DNA from 3 places in the Aeribacillus sp. FSL K6-1121 genome. Region 3 is predicted to be linked to each of the others. Evidence: riboswitches for the same ligand, from Rfam matches in the RefSeq annotation. Region 3 holds a riboswitch; each other region holds the start of a gene.
The links. Region 3 has a riboswitch for thiamine pyrophosphate ahead of tenI (thiazole tautomerase TenI). Riboswitches for the same ligand answer to the same signal wherever they lie in the genome.
Positions count from the first base shown of each region.

Region 1: linked by a shared signal. The riboswitch ahead of thiC (phosphomethylpyrimidine synthase ThiC) and the one ahead of tenI (thiazole tautomerase TenI) in region 3 are both predicted to bind thiamine pyrophosphate.
Region 2: linked by a shared signal. The riboswitch ahead of thiT (energy-coupled thiamine transporter ThiT) and the one ahead of tenI (thiazole tautomerase TenI) in region 3 are both predicted to bind thiamine pyrophosphate.

Region 1 is NZ_JBBOPS010000001.1:447,187-450,869, reverse strand. Features, by position in the region: gene floA (flotillin-like protein FloA) at 1-442, opposite strand, end outside; gene NSQ61_RS02225 (NfeD family protein) at 459-1,742, opposite strand; TPP riboswitch at 1,936-2,051, shown strand; gene thiC (phosphomethylpyrimidine synthase ThiC) at 2,187-3,683, shown strand, end outside.
Region 2 is NZ_JBBOPS010000001.1:3,823,111-3,826,793, reverse strand. Features, by position in the region: gene NSQ61_RS18560 (DUF2179 domain-containing protein) at 1-464, opposite strand, end outside; gene NSQ61_RS18555 (DUF418 domain-containing protein) at 568-1,803, opposite strand; TPP riboswitch at 1,976-2,079, shown strand; gene thiT (energy-coupled thiamine transporter ThiT) at 2,148-2,708, shown strand; gene menC (o-succinylbenzoate synthase) at 2,750-3,683, opposite strand, start outside.
Region 3 is NZ_JBBOPS010000001.1:2,068,767-2,072,449, forward strand. Features, by position in the region: gene NSQ61_RS10075 (thiazole synthase) at 1-362, opposite strand, end outside; gene thiS (sulfur carrier protein ThiS) at 369-572, opposite strand; gene thiO (glycine oxidase ThiO) at 580-1,692, opposite strand; gene tenI (thiazole tautomerase TenI) at 1,679-2,293, opposite strand; TPP riboswitch at 2,433-2,541, opposite strand; gene NSQ61_RS10095 (monovalent cation:proton antiporter family protein) at 2,596-3,683, opposite strand, start outside.

The DNA.
Region 1 (3,683 bases), 1.6 Mb from region 3:
CTTCAATTCCGTCCATGGCAACCCCTGCAATAAACGGGGTTTCGATTACTTTCGGATTTACGCTCATTTGAACGGCTTCAAGCACGTCTCTTCCCGCTAAATCAATCGCAGCACAACGTTCAAAGCTCAATTCAATATTAGCTCTTTCAGCTGCAATTAATGCGTTGACAACTCGATCGACATTTCCTCCTGCTAAATAATGGCTTTCCAATTGATTTGTTGTGACATCAAGGCCGGCTTTATGCGCTTTAATTAACGGATTGATCACTCGACTTGGAATGACTCTGCGCAGCCTCATTCCAATAAGAGTCAAAATACTGATGCGAACGCCAGCTGCCAGAGCGGAAATCCAAAGCATAATCGGCACAAAAGAGAACAAAATGCCAAGCAAAATAAGACCTAATACGATAAGACCTAGTAAAAGAAAAAATGATACATCCATGTGACATACCTACCTCCTATTCATTTTCATTAATAGCTCTCACAACAATTCGTGAGCCTTCTACTTTAACAATTTTCACTTTTTTTCCTTTCTCAATATACGTCCCTTCTGTCACAACATCCAATCTTTCCTCTCCATCGGTCATTACTGTTCCTGCCGGCCGTAAAGCAGTCACAGTTACACCCGTTTTCCCAATTAAATCTGTACGATTTTGATTGGATACATAACCTTTCTCCGTGCTGATTGAATCATTTAAAATAATTTTTTTAAACCATTTCATACGCTTACCAATCACCTTTGACATAATGAATATTGTGAATATCGAAATGGAACCGGCAATAAAAAGAGAAACCGCCATATGTCCTATATGATCAGCTGCTAAAAATAAACTTAAAAGGACTGAAAGAAAACCGATTGCTCCAATAATTCCTCCTGGAACAAACAATTCTGCAATTATAAGCAGAACCCCAAGCACGAACAAAACAACCGTTTCCAATCCCGCAAGCCCTGCAATAAAATGACCGAAGAAAAACAAAAACAGCGCCAATAGTCCAATAAAACCAGGAATGCCAAACCCAGGAGTGTACAATTCTAACACAAACCCTAAACCGCTAATCGTTAATAATATCGGAATGGTATACATGTTTGTTACAAAACGGGCTATTTTTTCAGCAAACGTCTCCTCAGTCTCCTGGACTTTTGCACCTTCCATTCCGATCGATTTCAAAAGCTCTGCCCGGCTTTTGGCGATGCCTTCACCATACCCGACTTCCATCGCTTGTTTTGCTGTTAATGTTAGTAATTCTCCTTTTTCTGCACCATATTCGGGCATATCCAAGCTGCTGTCTACCATCGCCTCAGCGAACATAGGGTCTCTGCCATGAACCTCAGCAGCATTTCTCATCTCTGCTTTCCAAAACGATTGCACTTTTACTTCTGCAGCATTGCCATTGGAGTCAATGACAGCTGCTGACCCAATGGTACCGCCAGGATGGTAATATATTTGATCAGCCCTTAATGCTATATAAGCCCCTGCGGAAATCGCATGTTTATTTACATAAGCGATTGTTTTGATATCTGTATCCATAATCATTTTACCTATTTCTATCGCTGCCTCTAAAGCACCGCCAGGAGTGTTCAATTCAAAAACAATGACATCCGCTTTTTCTTTTTCCGCCTCCTGAATGGATCGTTTAATAAAATGCACCAACCCTTTTTCAATTGTATTTTCAATCGGAATAAAATAAACGGTTTTCCCTTCAGCTGATTTGGCATCAAAAGACGCACAAATAATCGACAAGATGAGCAGCAGAGCGCAAATAGCGAAAAACTTATTGTTTGATTTCAGGCCTCTCCCCCCTTATTTTTTGCCTAATATTATTACGGACAATTGCGCAGAAAGTTTCAAAAATCAACAATTCTGCAAACATACATGAAACGAAAAAATATTTTCATTATTTTTCATATTATGTTACTATTAAAAAAAATATATAACCATCTACTAGGGGTGTCCAATTAGCTGGACTGAGAGAAGAACGCGCCTGAAGTTCTTCAACCCTTTGAACCTGATCTGGATGATGCCAGCGTAGGGAAGTAGGTAGCGGGAGTATTTGTATTGCCTTCTTTTTCTATATTGAATTGATCGGGTTCGTGCTAAAGCGAACCCGTTTTTATTTTTCACATCCCATCTCCCCTCCTATTTTTCTATGCACATCTTCAGATAAAAAAATGGAGGAGGAGAAAAATGAAACATTATTTCGAAAACATGCAGTTTCCAGCAAGCAAAAAAATTTATGTGACTGGGTCAAGACCCGATATTCGGGTTCCGATGAGGGAAATTCAATTAACTCCCACGAAAACGGAAGCGGGAACGTTTGAAAATGAACCTGTAAAGGTTTATGACACGAGCGGTCCCTATACAGATCCTGATTTTCAGGCAGATATTCATAAAGGTTTGCCGGCTGTACGCAAACAGTGGATTTTAGACCGTCATGATGTTGTAGAATATGACGGGCGCCAGGTAAAGCCTGAGGATAATGGATTTCGCAATTGGGAAGATCACAATATTGCCACACCTTTTCATCGAAAGCCTTTCAAAGCAAAAAAAGGTGCTGTCGTTACACAAATGCACTATGCAAAAAAGGGGATCATCACCCCAGAGATGGAGTTTGTGGCGATTCGTGAAAACATGGATCCTGAATTCGTTCGTCAAGAAGTCGCTGCCGGCAGGGCCATTATTCCGTCCAACATTAATCACCCGGAAAGTGAACCGATGATCATCGGCCGGAACTTTCATGTAAAAATTAATGCCAACATTGGCAATTCAGCTGTAACATCGTCAATCGAAGAAGAAGTTGAGAAGATGCTTTGGGCCATCCGCTGGGGCGCTGACACAATTATGGACCTGTCAACAGGAAAAAAAATTCATGCAACAAGAGAATTTATCATCCGCAACTCGCCCGTGCCGGTTGGAACCGTCCCGATTTACCAAGCGCTCGAAAAAGTAAATGGCGTTGCTGAAGAGTTAACATGGGAAATTTACCGTGATACATTAATTGAGCAAGCAGAACAAGGGGTCGATTATTTTACTATACATGCCGGCGTGCTGCTTCGCTATATCCCTTTGACCGTCAACCGGACGACCGGAATCGTATCCCGCGGCGGTTCGATCATGGCGCAGTGGTGTATGGCGCATCATCAAGAAAACTTTTTATACACTCATTTTGAAGAGATTTGCGAAATTTTAAAAACATATGATATTGCCGTTTCATTAGGTGACGGCTTGCGTCCCGGATCTATTCGAGATGCCAATGATGAAGCGCAATTTGCCGAATTGAAAACGCTCGGTGAATTGACGGAAATCGCCTGGAAACATGATGTCCAAGTCATGATCGAAGGCCCTGGGCACATTCCGATGCATAAAATTAAAGAAAATGTTGATTTAGAAAATGAAATTTGCAAGGGGGCTCCTTTTTATACCCTCGGTCCATTAACGACCGATATTGCTCCCGGCTATGATCATATTACGTCAGCCATTGGAGCAGCCATGATCGGCTGGTACGGAACGGCCATGCTATGTTATGTAACTCCGAAAGAGCATTTAGGCCTTCCCAATAAAGAGGATGTGCGCCAAGGTGTTGTTGCTTATAAAATTGCAGCCCATGCCGCAGATTTGGCAAAAGGGCATCCAGGCGCCCAAATAAGGGATGATGCTTTATCAAAAGCCCGTTTTGAATTTCGC
Region 2 (3,683 bases), 1.8 Mb from region 3:
TATGAGCTTAAAAACGCTTTTGGTTCTATTTCATTGACAAGTTTTAAAAATTCTTCCTCCCGAGACCGTTTGGCAACAACTTCCAAACGATACCTAATCGAATTCATTCCTTCTCCTTGAAAGACCGTAACCCCAAAACCAGCCTCCCTCAATTTTTTTACTAATCCGGAATTTTTATCCATTAAATTCACATTGTATGTTACATATCCAAAAGCCAGCTTTTTCTCCAGTTCACCGCCCAACAACAGCCCTGCACCAAAACCGATAATATATGCACTAATATTGTAAATATTAGATAAATCTTGAAAAACTATTCCTAAAGCGACAATATAAATCGCTGCTTCTAGCAAACCTATACCAGCAGCAGCCTTTGTTTGATTTTTCACTAACAAAATAGTTCGGATCGTCAATACTGGTACATACAATAATTGCAGCAAAAAAATAAAAATTGCTTGTAGAAACATGTTGCCTAGACACTCCTTTGTTCCATCATACTATAAATTATTTTCAAAAAGAAAGAGCTATCATAAACTCAAAATCTGAGATTTGAAACTACATTTTTACAATTCATCTTGATCTGTTATTATGCTTCGAAACTTCCTTTTTCATGCGAATAGGCTGGCGCTTGAAATACATCGCTGTTCTCCATACCCACTCCAACGGCCCTAATTGAAAATATTTAAACCAAATATGGCTGATGATAAGCTGCACGGCAAAAATTGCGAGTGCAAGCCAAAAACCGGCGAAGGGGTATACTTTACCGTACAATCCCAATCCGTAATGATAAAAAAGATATGTACAAATAACAGATTGCATGATGTAATTTGTCAATGACATGCGTCCAACAGGCGCAATCTTCTTAACAATTTGCCGACAGATTGGGTGAAAATATAAAAATATGAGAGAGATCACATAAAACAACATGAGAAATGGTGCACCGAACACCATGTAAAAACTATTTTCAGCGGTGACCGCAAAAATATTTAACGGAAGCCCAATGATAAGCCCGAAAAACCAGATGGCTGTTAATAACCTTCGATGCTTCTCCGGTTCTTGAAAAAGCTTTTGTTTCGCAAATATCATGCCAACTAAAAACATGCTGATATATGGGAGCATGTTTATTATATAGACAAGCGGTTGAAAAGGCCACATGCCAGACATAGACATGTAAAAAAGCCGATCATGAATACGCTGATGGAAAATATCAGTAAAACTTCCGTTTTGATATGAATGGATTGCGTTTCTTGCCTCCTCTTCCAGTAAGGCAGCCTGCTCTCTTTTTTGGACTAAAGCATCCTCACCATTGGATACAGCCGTCATCAAACCAATAAGGAGCAAATATAAACTAAATAAACATACAGTCCATACCAAAAGGGTTTTCCAGGAACACTTCCGGAAAAAAAGGAGAAGAAACCCCAGCACAGCATAATCCATTAAAATGTCTCCATCCCAAATGAAAAATGAATGAATTAGTCCAAATACAAAAAGCACCACCAGTCTGCGTATATATATAGAAACAAAGTTCCTGCCGTTTCCTAAAGCCCGTTCCTCCATGATGATGATTCCAAATCCGAACAATAATGAGAACATTGTAATAAACTTCATTTGTACAAATATTTCCAAAATATTTTTCGTTAGAAAATCCCATGTTCTCCATGTTTCAGTAAAAAAATTTTCGCTGCCTATTTGGTATAAATATACATCTGGATAGCTGAAATGCGCCATATTCACAAGTAAAATGCCAAATATCGCAGCCCCCCGCACCACATCCACTACTTCATAACGCTCACGTTTAAGATTCAAACCAAAACCCCCATTCTGAAAAAAGTTCTTATTGTTAACGCCCTTTTTTCATTACTTTTTGTCCAAAGGCTGCATTTCAGCTTTATCATGTTTAAATTTATTTGAATATAGCGAAAAAAGAATGACAATTTTCTTATAGTCTATTATGATAGACATAAGATTCGAATATCAACAGATCCACAAGGGGAGCTATATGCTGAGAGTGGACGGATATTTCGTCCAGACCCTTTGAACCTGTTAGTTAATGCTAGCGTAGGGATGTGGAAGTATACTGATCCATGATACAGCCTTTTCCCCCTTATGGATATTTGTTGATAGCAAATAATATACAGGGGGTTTTATTTTTGGAAAAAAATCGCTTATTACTATTAATAGAAGCAGCAATCTTTGCAGCATTGGCAGTTATACTTGATCTTCTCCCTTCCATTCAATTATCATCAGCCATTTCTATATCCATTGCCATGGTGCCTGTACTCATATTATCGTTTCGATCCGGTGCAAAGATTGGCTTCATTTCCGGCTTTTTATGGGGATTATTGCAAATTGTATTAGGTGATGCATACATCCTGATGCCTGTTCAAGGCTTCATCGACTATTTTCTAGCTTTTTCCTTTATCGGTTTAGCCGGTCTTTTCTGCAAAACTATCCAAAATAAGCTGAAAGATGGAAAGAAAAGCTCTGCTCTTGTTTTCATCATCTTTGGCGTCTTCATCGGAGCTTTTGCACGTTATTTTTGGCATTTTATCAGCGGTGTCTTTTTCTTCGGAGAATATGCACCAGAAGGAATGTCAGCGGTCGTTTATTCTTTGATCGTAAACGGCATTACGATGATAGGAGCGTTTGTATTATGCGCTGTCGTTACTGTTATTCTCATTATGGCAGCGCCAAGATTGGTTGTAAAATAAACAAAATCATCCTCTGCAAAACATGCAGAGGATAATTTTGTTTATAGGGTAAATACTTTCGTTTCAACAGTGTATTTTTTTAATTTTTCACGGCTTACATGAAAACCGATCCCCGGGTTATCAGGCAAGGCAATTTTTCCATTATAAACCGATATTTCCGGTTCAATAATATCTTCTTCCCAATACTTAGATGAACTGGATATATCTCCTGGCAGTGTGAATTGTTCAAGTGTCGCTAAGGCTATATTATGGGCCCGTCCAATCCCTGATTCAAGCATCCCTCCGCACCAAACTGGAACATTTTGCTCTTTGCAAAAATCATGGATTTTTTTTGCTTCTGTCAAACCGCCAACACGGCCGATTTTTATATTCATAATTTTGCAGCTTCGAAGTTCAACAGCCTTTCGAGCATCTTCGAAGGAACAAATACTTTCATCTAAACAGATCGGTGTGTCCAATTCTTTTTGAAGTTTGCTATGATCCACAATATCATCGTGCGCAAGAGGCTGCTCAATCATCATTAATTGAAACTCATCCAATTGTTTTAGATGATTTATATCTTTTAATGTATAGGCACTGTTCGCATCAGCCATTAAATCCAAGTTCGGAAAATGCTTCCGTATTTCCTTAACTACTTCAATATCCCAACCTGGTTTAATCTTTATTTTTACTCTCTTGTATCCTTCCTCCTGATATTGTTCAATAAGACTGATTAAATCTTTTATTGTTGGCTGAATACCGATGCTCACCCCAGCTTCAACTTCTTTTTTCATTCCCCCGAGAGCTTGTGAAAGAGGTATATTTTGCTGTTTTGCATATAGATCCCACACGGCACCTTCCAAAGCCGCTTTTGCCATATAATTTCTGCGAATAAAACGAAACGATTCAGCCAACTCACGAGGATGATGAAACGTCGTCTTTGATAAAATCGGAATGAGGAAATCTTCGATCATGTGCACAGTTGTTTTCACGGTT
Region 3 (3,683 bases):
AATAACATCTCTGATGCCTTCAATGTTTCAATCGGATCAGGGAGAAGCGTTTTATCATCTCCAATTACTTCCACCTTAATCATATCACATAATCCTGATGCCTTCGCAAGCTTGGCGATTCTGACTGCTTCCTCAGCAGTTTTTGCCCCAGCCGTGTTCGGCAGAAGCGTATATTTCGATAAATCCAACATCTCCAAAAAATTTGGCTGTGAAGGCTCGTAAATATTCATTCTTCTGACGGCAAATGTCAAAATTTCAGCACCTGAGGCTTCCACCGCTTCTTTTTGTATCTCAAAAGACGGATATTTTCCAGTTCCTAACATTAATCTCGACTGAAATGTTTTATCACCTATTTTTAACATGAATCATCATCCCCCTCCAACAAAATGGACAATTTCAATTTGATCACCATCATTTAATGTCTGGATACTGTATTGTTCTTTTGAAACAATTTCACCATTTCGTTCAACGACAACAATTCTTTCCTGCAATTGAAAAAAGTTCAGCAAATCTTCTATGTTCCGAACACTATTCTCCACTTCCATCTGCTGGCCGTTAATGCGAAGTTTCACTGTTTAATCACCTCCCTTTCGCATCAGAAAGCAATCGGTTTAAAGAGAAGGTATGAACATAACGCTCATATTGATTCGTTTTCAAAATCATGTCTTTTACGATCAAGCTTGTAATCGGCGCTAGAAGAATGCCGTTTCGATAATGGCCGGTCGCAAAAAAGATTCCCTCATGCTCCGGGTGCTCGGCAAAATACGGCCAGCCGTCAGCTGTTTGCGGCCTGAGCGACGACCAAGCACTAACGACCGGTTCAGACCCGATTTCTGGCATAATTTTCTGAACCTTTATCATTAATTCGGATACTCCTTTGACTGTCGGATGCGTATCCCAGTCGTTTTCATAAGAAGTTGCTCCAATAATAACGGTGCCGTCTTTTTTCGGTACGATATAACAGTGCTCGTAAAACACTGTTTTGTTGATCACCAGTTTTTTCGGTTTTATGGCTAAGCATTCTCCTTTAACGGGCTTCATTGGATTTCTCAGCCCCAGCTTTTCAAAGAAAAAGCCACTCCAAACTCCGCTTGAAACGACGACTTTTCCACATATAAAAACTCCTTGGGAAGTGACAAGCTTGTATGCTTTTCCCTCTTTAATCACGTCGAAAACAGGACATTGTTCAAAAATAGATGCACCATATTTTCTAGCGCCTTTCGCATATGCGTGGCAAACAGATGAACCTTTTACTTGGCCGTCATGCTTAAGCCAAAGAGCTCCCACAATGTCTTCAGAAACATGTGGCTCATTTGCCAGTACGTTTTCCCTTGAATGCCATTCTAGCTCATCCTCATCTGCAAGCGATTGCAGAAAGCGGCCTTCATCCTCAGTAAATGCAAGCCGATACATGCCTTCCTGCACAAGCTCAATATCCACACCAGATTGCTCCAATAATTCTTTTGCAAGGCTCGGATATAAATTTCGGCTCTCTAAGCATAGCTCAAAAAATATGTCTCTTTTTTCATTTTCAGAATGGGCACCCAGCATTCCTGCTGCAGCGGATGTCGCTTTACCTCCGATTTCGCCGCTTTCAAACACGGCGGTCTTCAGCCCTGCTTTTGATAGCTCATAGGCGATCCCTTGGCCGATGACCCCTCCCCCGATGATTCCAACATCAAAAACGTTCATTTGAAAAAGCTTCCCCTTTCCTGAAAAGTTTGGCAGCGCTCTCTGGATCTTTCGAAGAAAAGATATAGGACATAACGGCAATACCGCTTGCTTTTTTTTCTAAAACCTTTTGCATATTATCAGGCGTGATCCCACCGATGGCGATAATAGGAATATTGACGTGTCCAACGATTTTCCCAAGCAAATCTGTTCCCTTTGCCGGAAGTCCTTTTTTACTGTTCGTTTCAAAAACGTTTCCGAAAAAACAATAGTCTGCTCCGTCTTTTTCTGCTTTTACCGCTTCATCTAATGAATGGACGCTGACACCGGCTTTTATTTGCGGAAAAGCGCTTTTCACTTTTTTTACCGGCAGGCCGGTTCCCGGAAGATGAACATTTTGAACGCCTGTTAGGAGCGCAACATCGAGCCGATCGTTGATAACAAGCTGTTCTCTCCTTATCCCGTTTGCCAAAAGCTGTTCTACAAGATGAATGATCTCACATGGTCTTTTATTTTTTTCTCGTATATGAACGTAATCAACATGATCTGATATGGACAAAATTATGCGTATTAGCTCGTTGACCGGTTTTGTTCCGTCTGTTACGGCATGAAGTTCCAACATTGTACATTCCTTTCATGAGAAAGACGCTCACACTCGTCTTTCAAGGTTCAAAACTGGAAAGCAGCTGTCCAAGGGTGAGACTGGAAACAATAAAAAACCACCTTCCTTGCTGGAAAGTGGTAATGGAATATCAGACATATGTTTCAAATTCCCACTTCCCTACGCTGGCATCATCCAGATCAGGTTCAAAGGGTCTTAAAGTCAACACTTTAATCTCAGCCTTTCCAAAGGCTCCCCTAGTGGATGCTTATTAAATTTTCATACTAATTTCATGCTATCACAATTTGTTTTGTTTGCAAATATTATTTGCTAAATTCCAGCTCATCTTTTAACTCATTTACATATTTGCGGGAACCCGTTACAATCAAGCGGTCCCCTTTTTTCAATTCGGTATCGCCGTGAGGCACAATGGAATCTTCACCTCGAAAAATCCGGACAAAGATACAATCTCCTGTAAACGGAAAGTATCGAAGCTTCATTCCATCATATTTTCGGTTATTCATATTAATTTGATAAAGAGAGTTGTCTTGGTTTGTTAAGATCCGCATAACGCCAGGCGATTCGATCAAAGCCCTGAGCAGCGTTTTTGTTGACAGCATGACGGAAAATACGCTGATCCCCTTTTCTTTTAATGCTTGATCCAACTCCGGGGAAGAAATTGAGGCGATGACCTGTTCTACGCCGCATTCTTTTGCATATGTCGCAATTTCCGCATTTCTTTCTTCATCCCCAGTAGCCACTATTACTATATCAGCTTCCATTATGTGGTGTTCATTCAATGATTCTATCGAATAGTCTTTCAATTCTTCAATTTTAAACACCGATTGAGCAGTCCCGTTTTCAATTTTGTCTTGCTGTGTATGATATACGGTTGCTTCATACAAATTTTTGTCCAATTCTCTTGTGACTGGAAGGGTCATTTGATTTGCACCAATAAAAGCAATTTTCTTTTTAGGCTGCACCGCCATTTTTTTAGGGAATAATTTTTTAAATCCTATCGGCGTGATAATGCTTGTTAACACGGCAACTACTATTAGTGCGTCAGCCATTTGCTTATCAATCAGTTCGATTCGCTGTCCAATTTCAGCTGCCGCAATAACTAATGATAAAGTAGCAGTCAACAAGAACGCCGCCGCAATCGTTGTATTCGTATCATACCATTTTCTCAGCACAAAAACGGGAATAAACTTTGAGATCAAGAGGGCGAGAAATAACAAAGGAATTAACAAAAGAAGGTTCGGATCTTTGATCAATTCCCATAAATCCAATTCCACCCCTATCATGACAAAAAAGATCGGGATTAAAAAACCGTAGCCAAACGAATCTAGCTTTTGCACCAAGTCTGAATTAGGCGATAAAAGCGAGACTAAAACTCCCGCAAGGAAGGCGC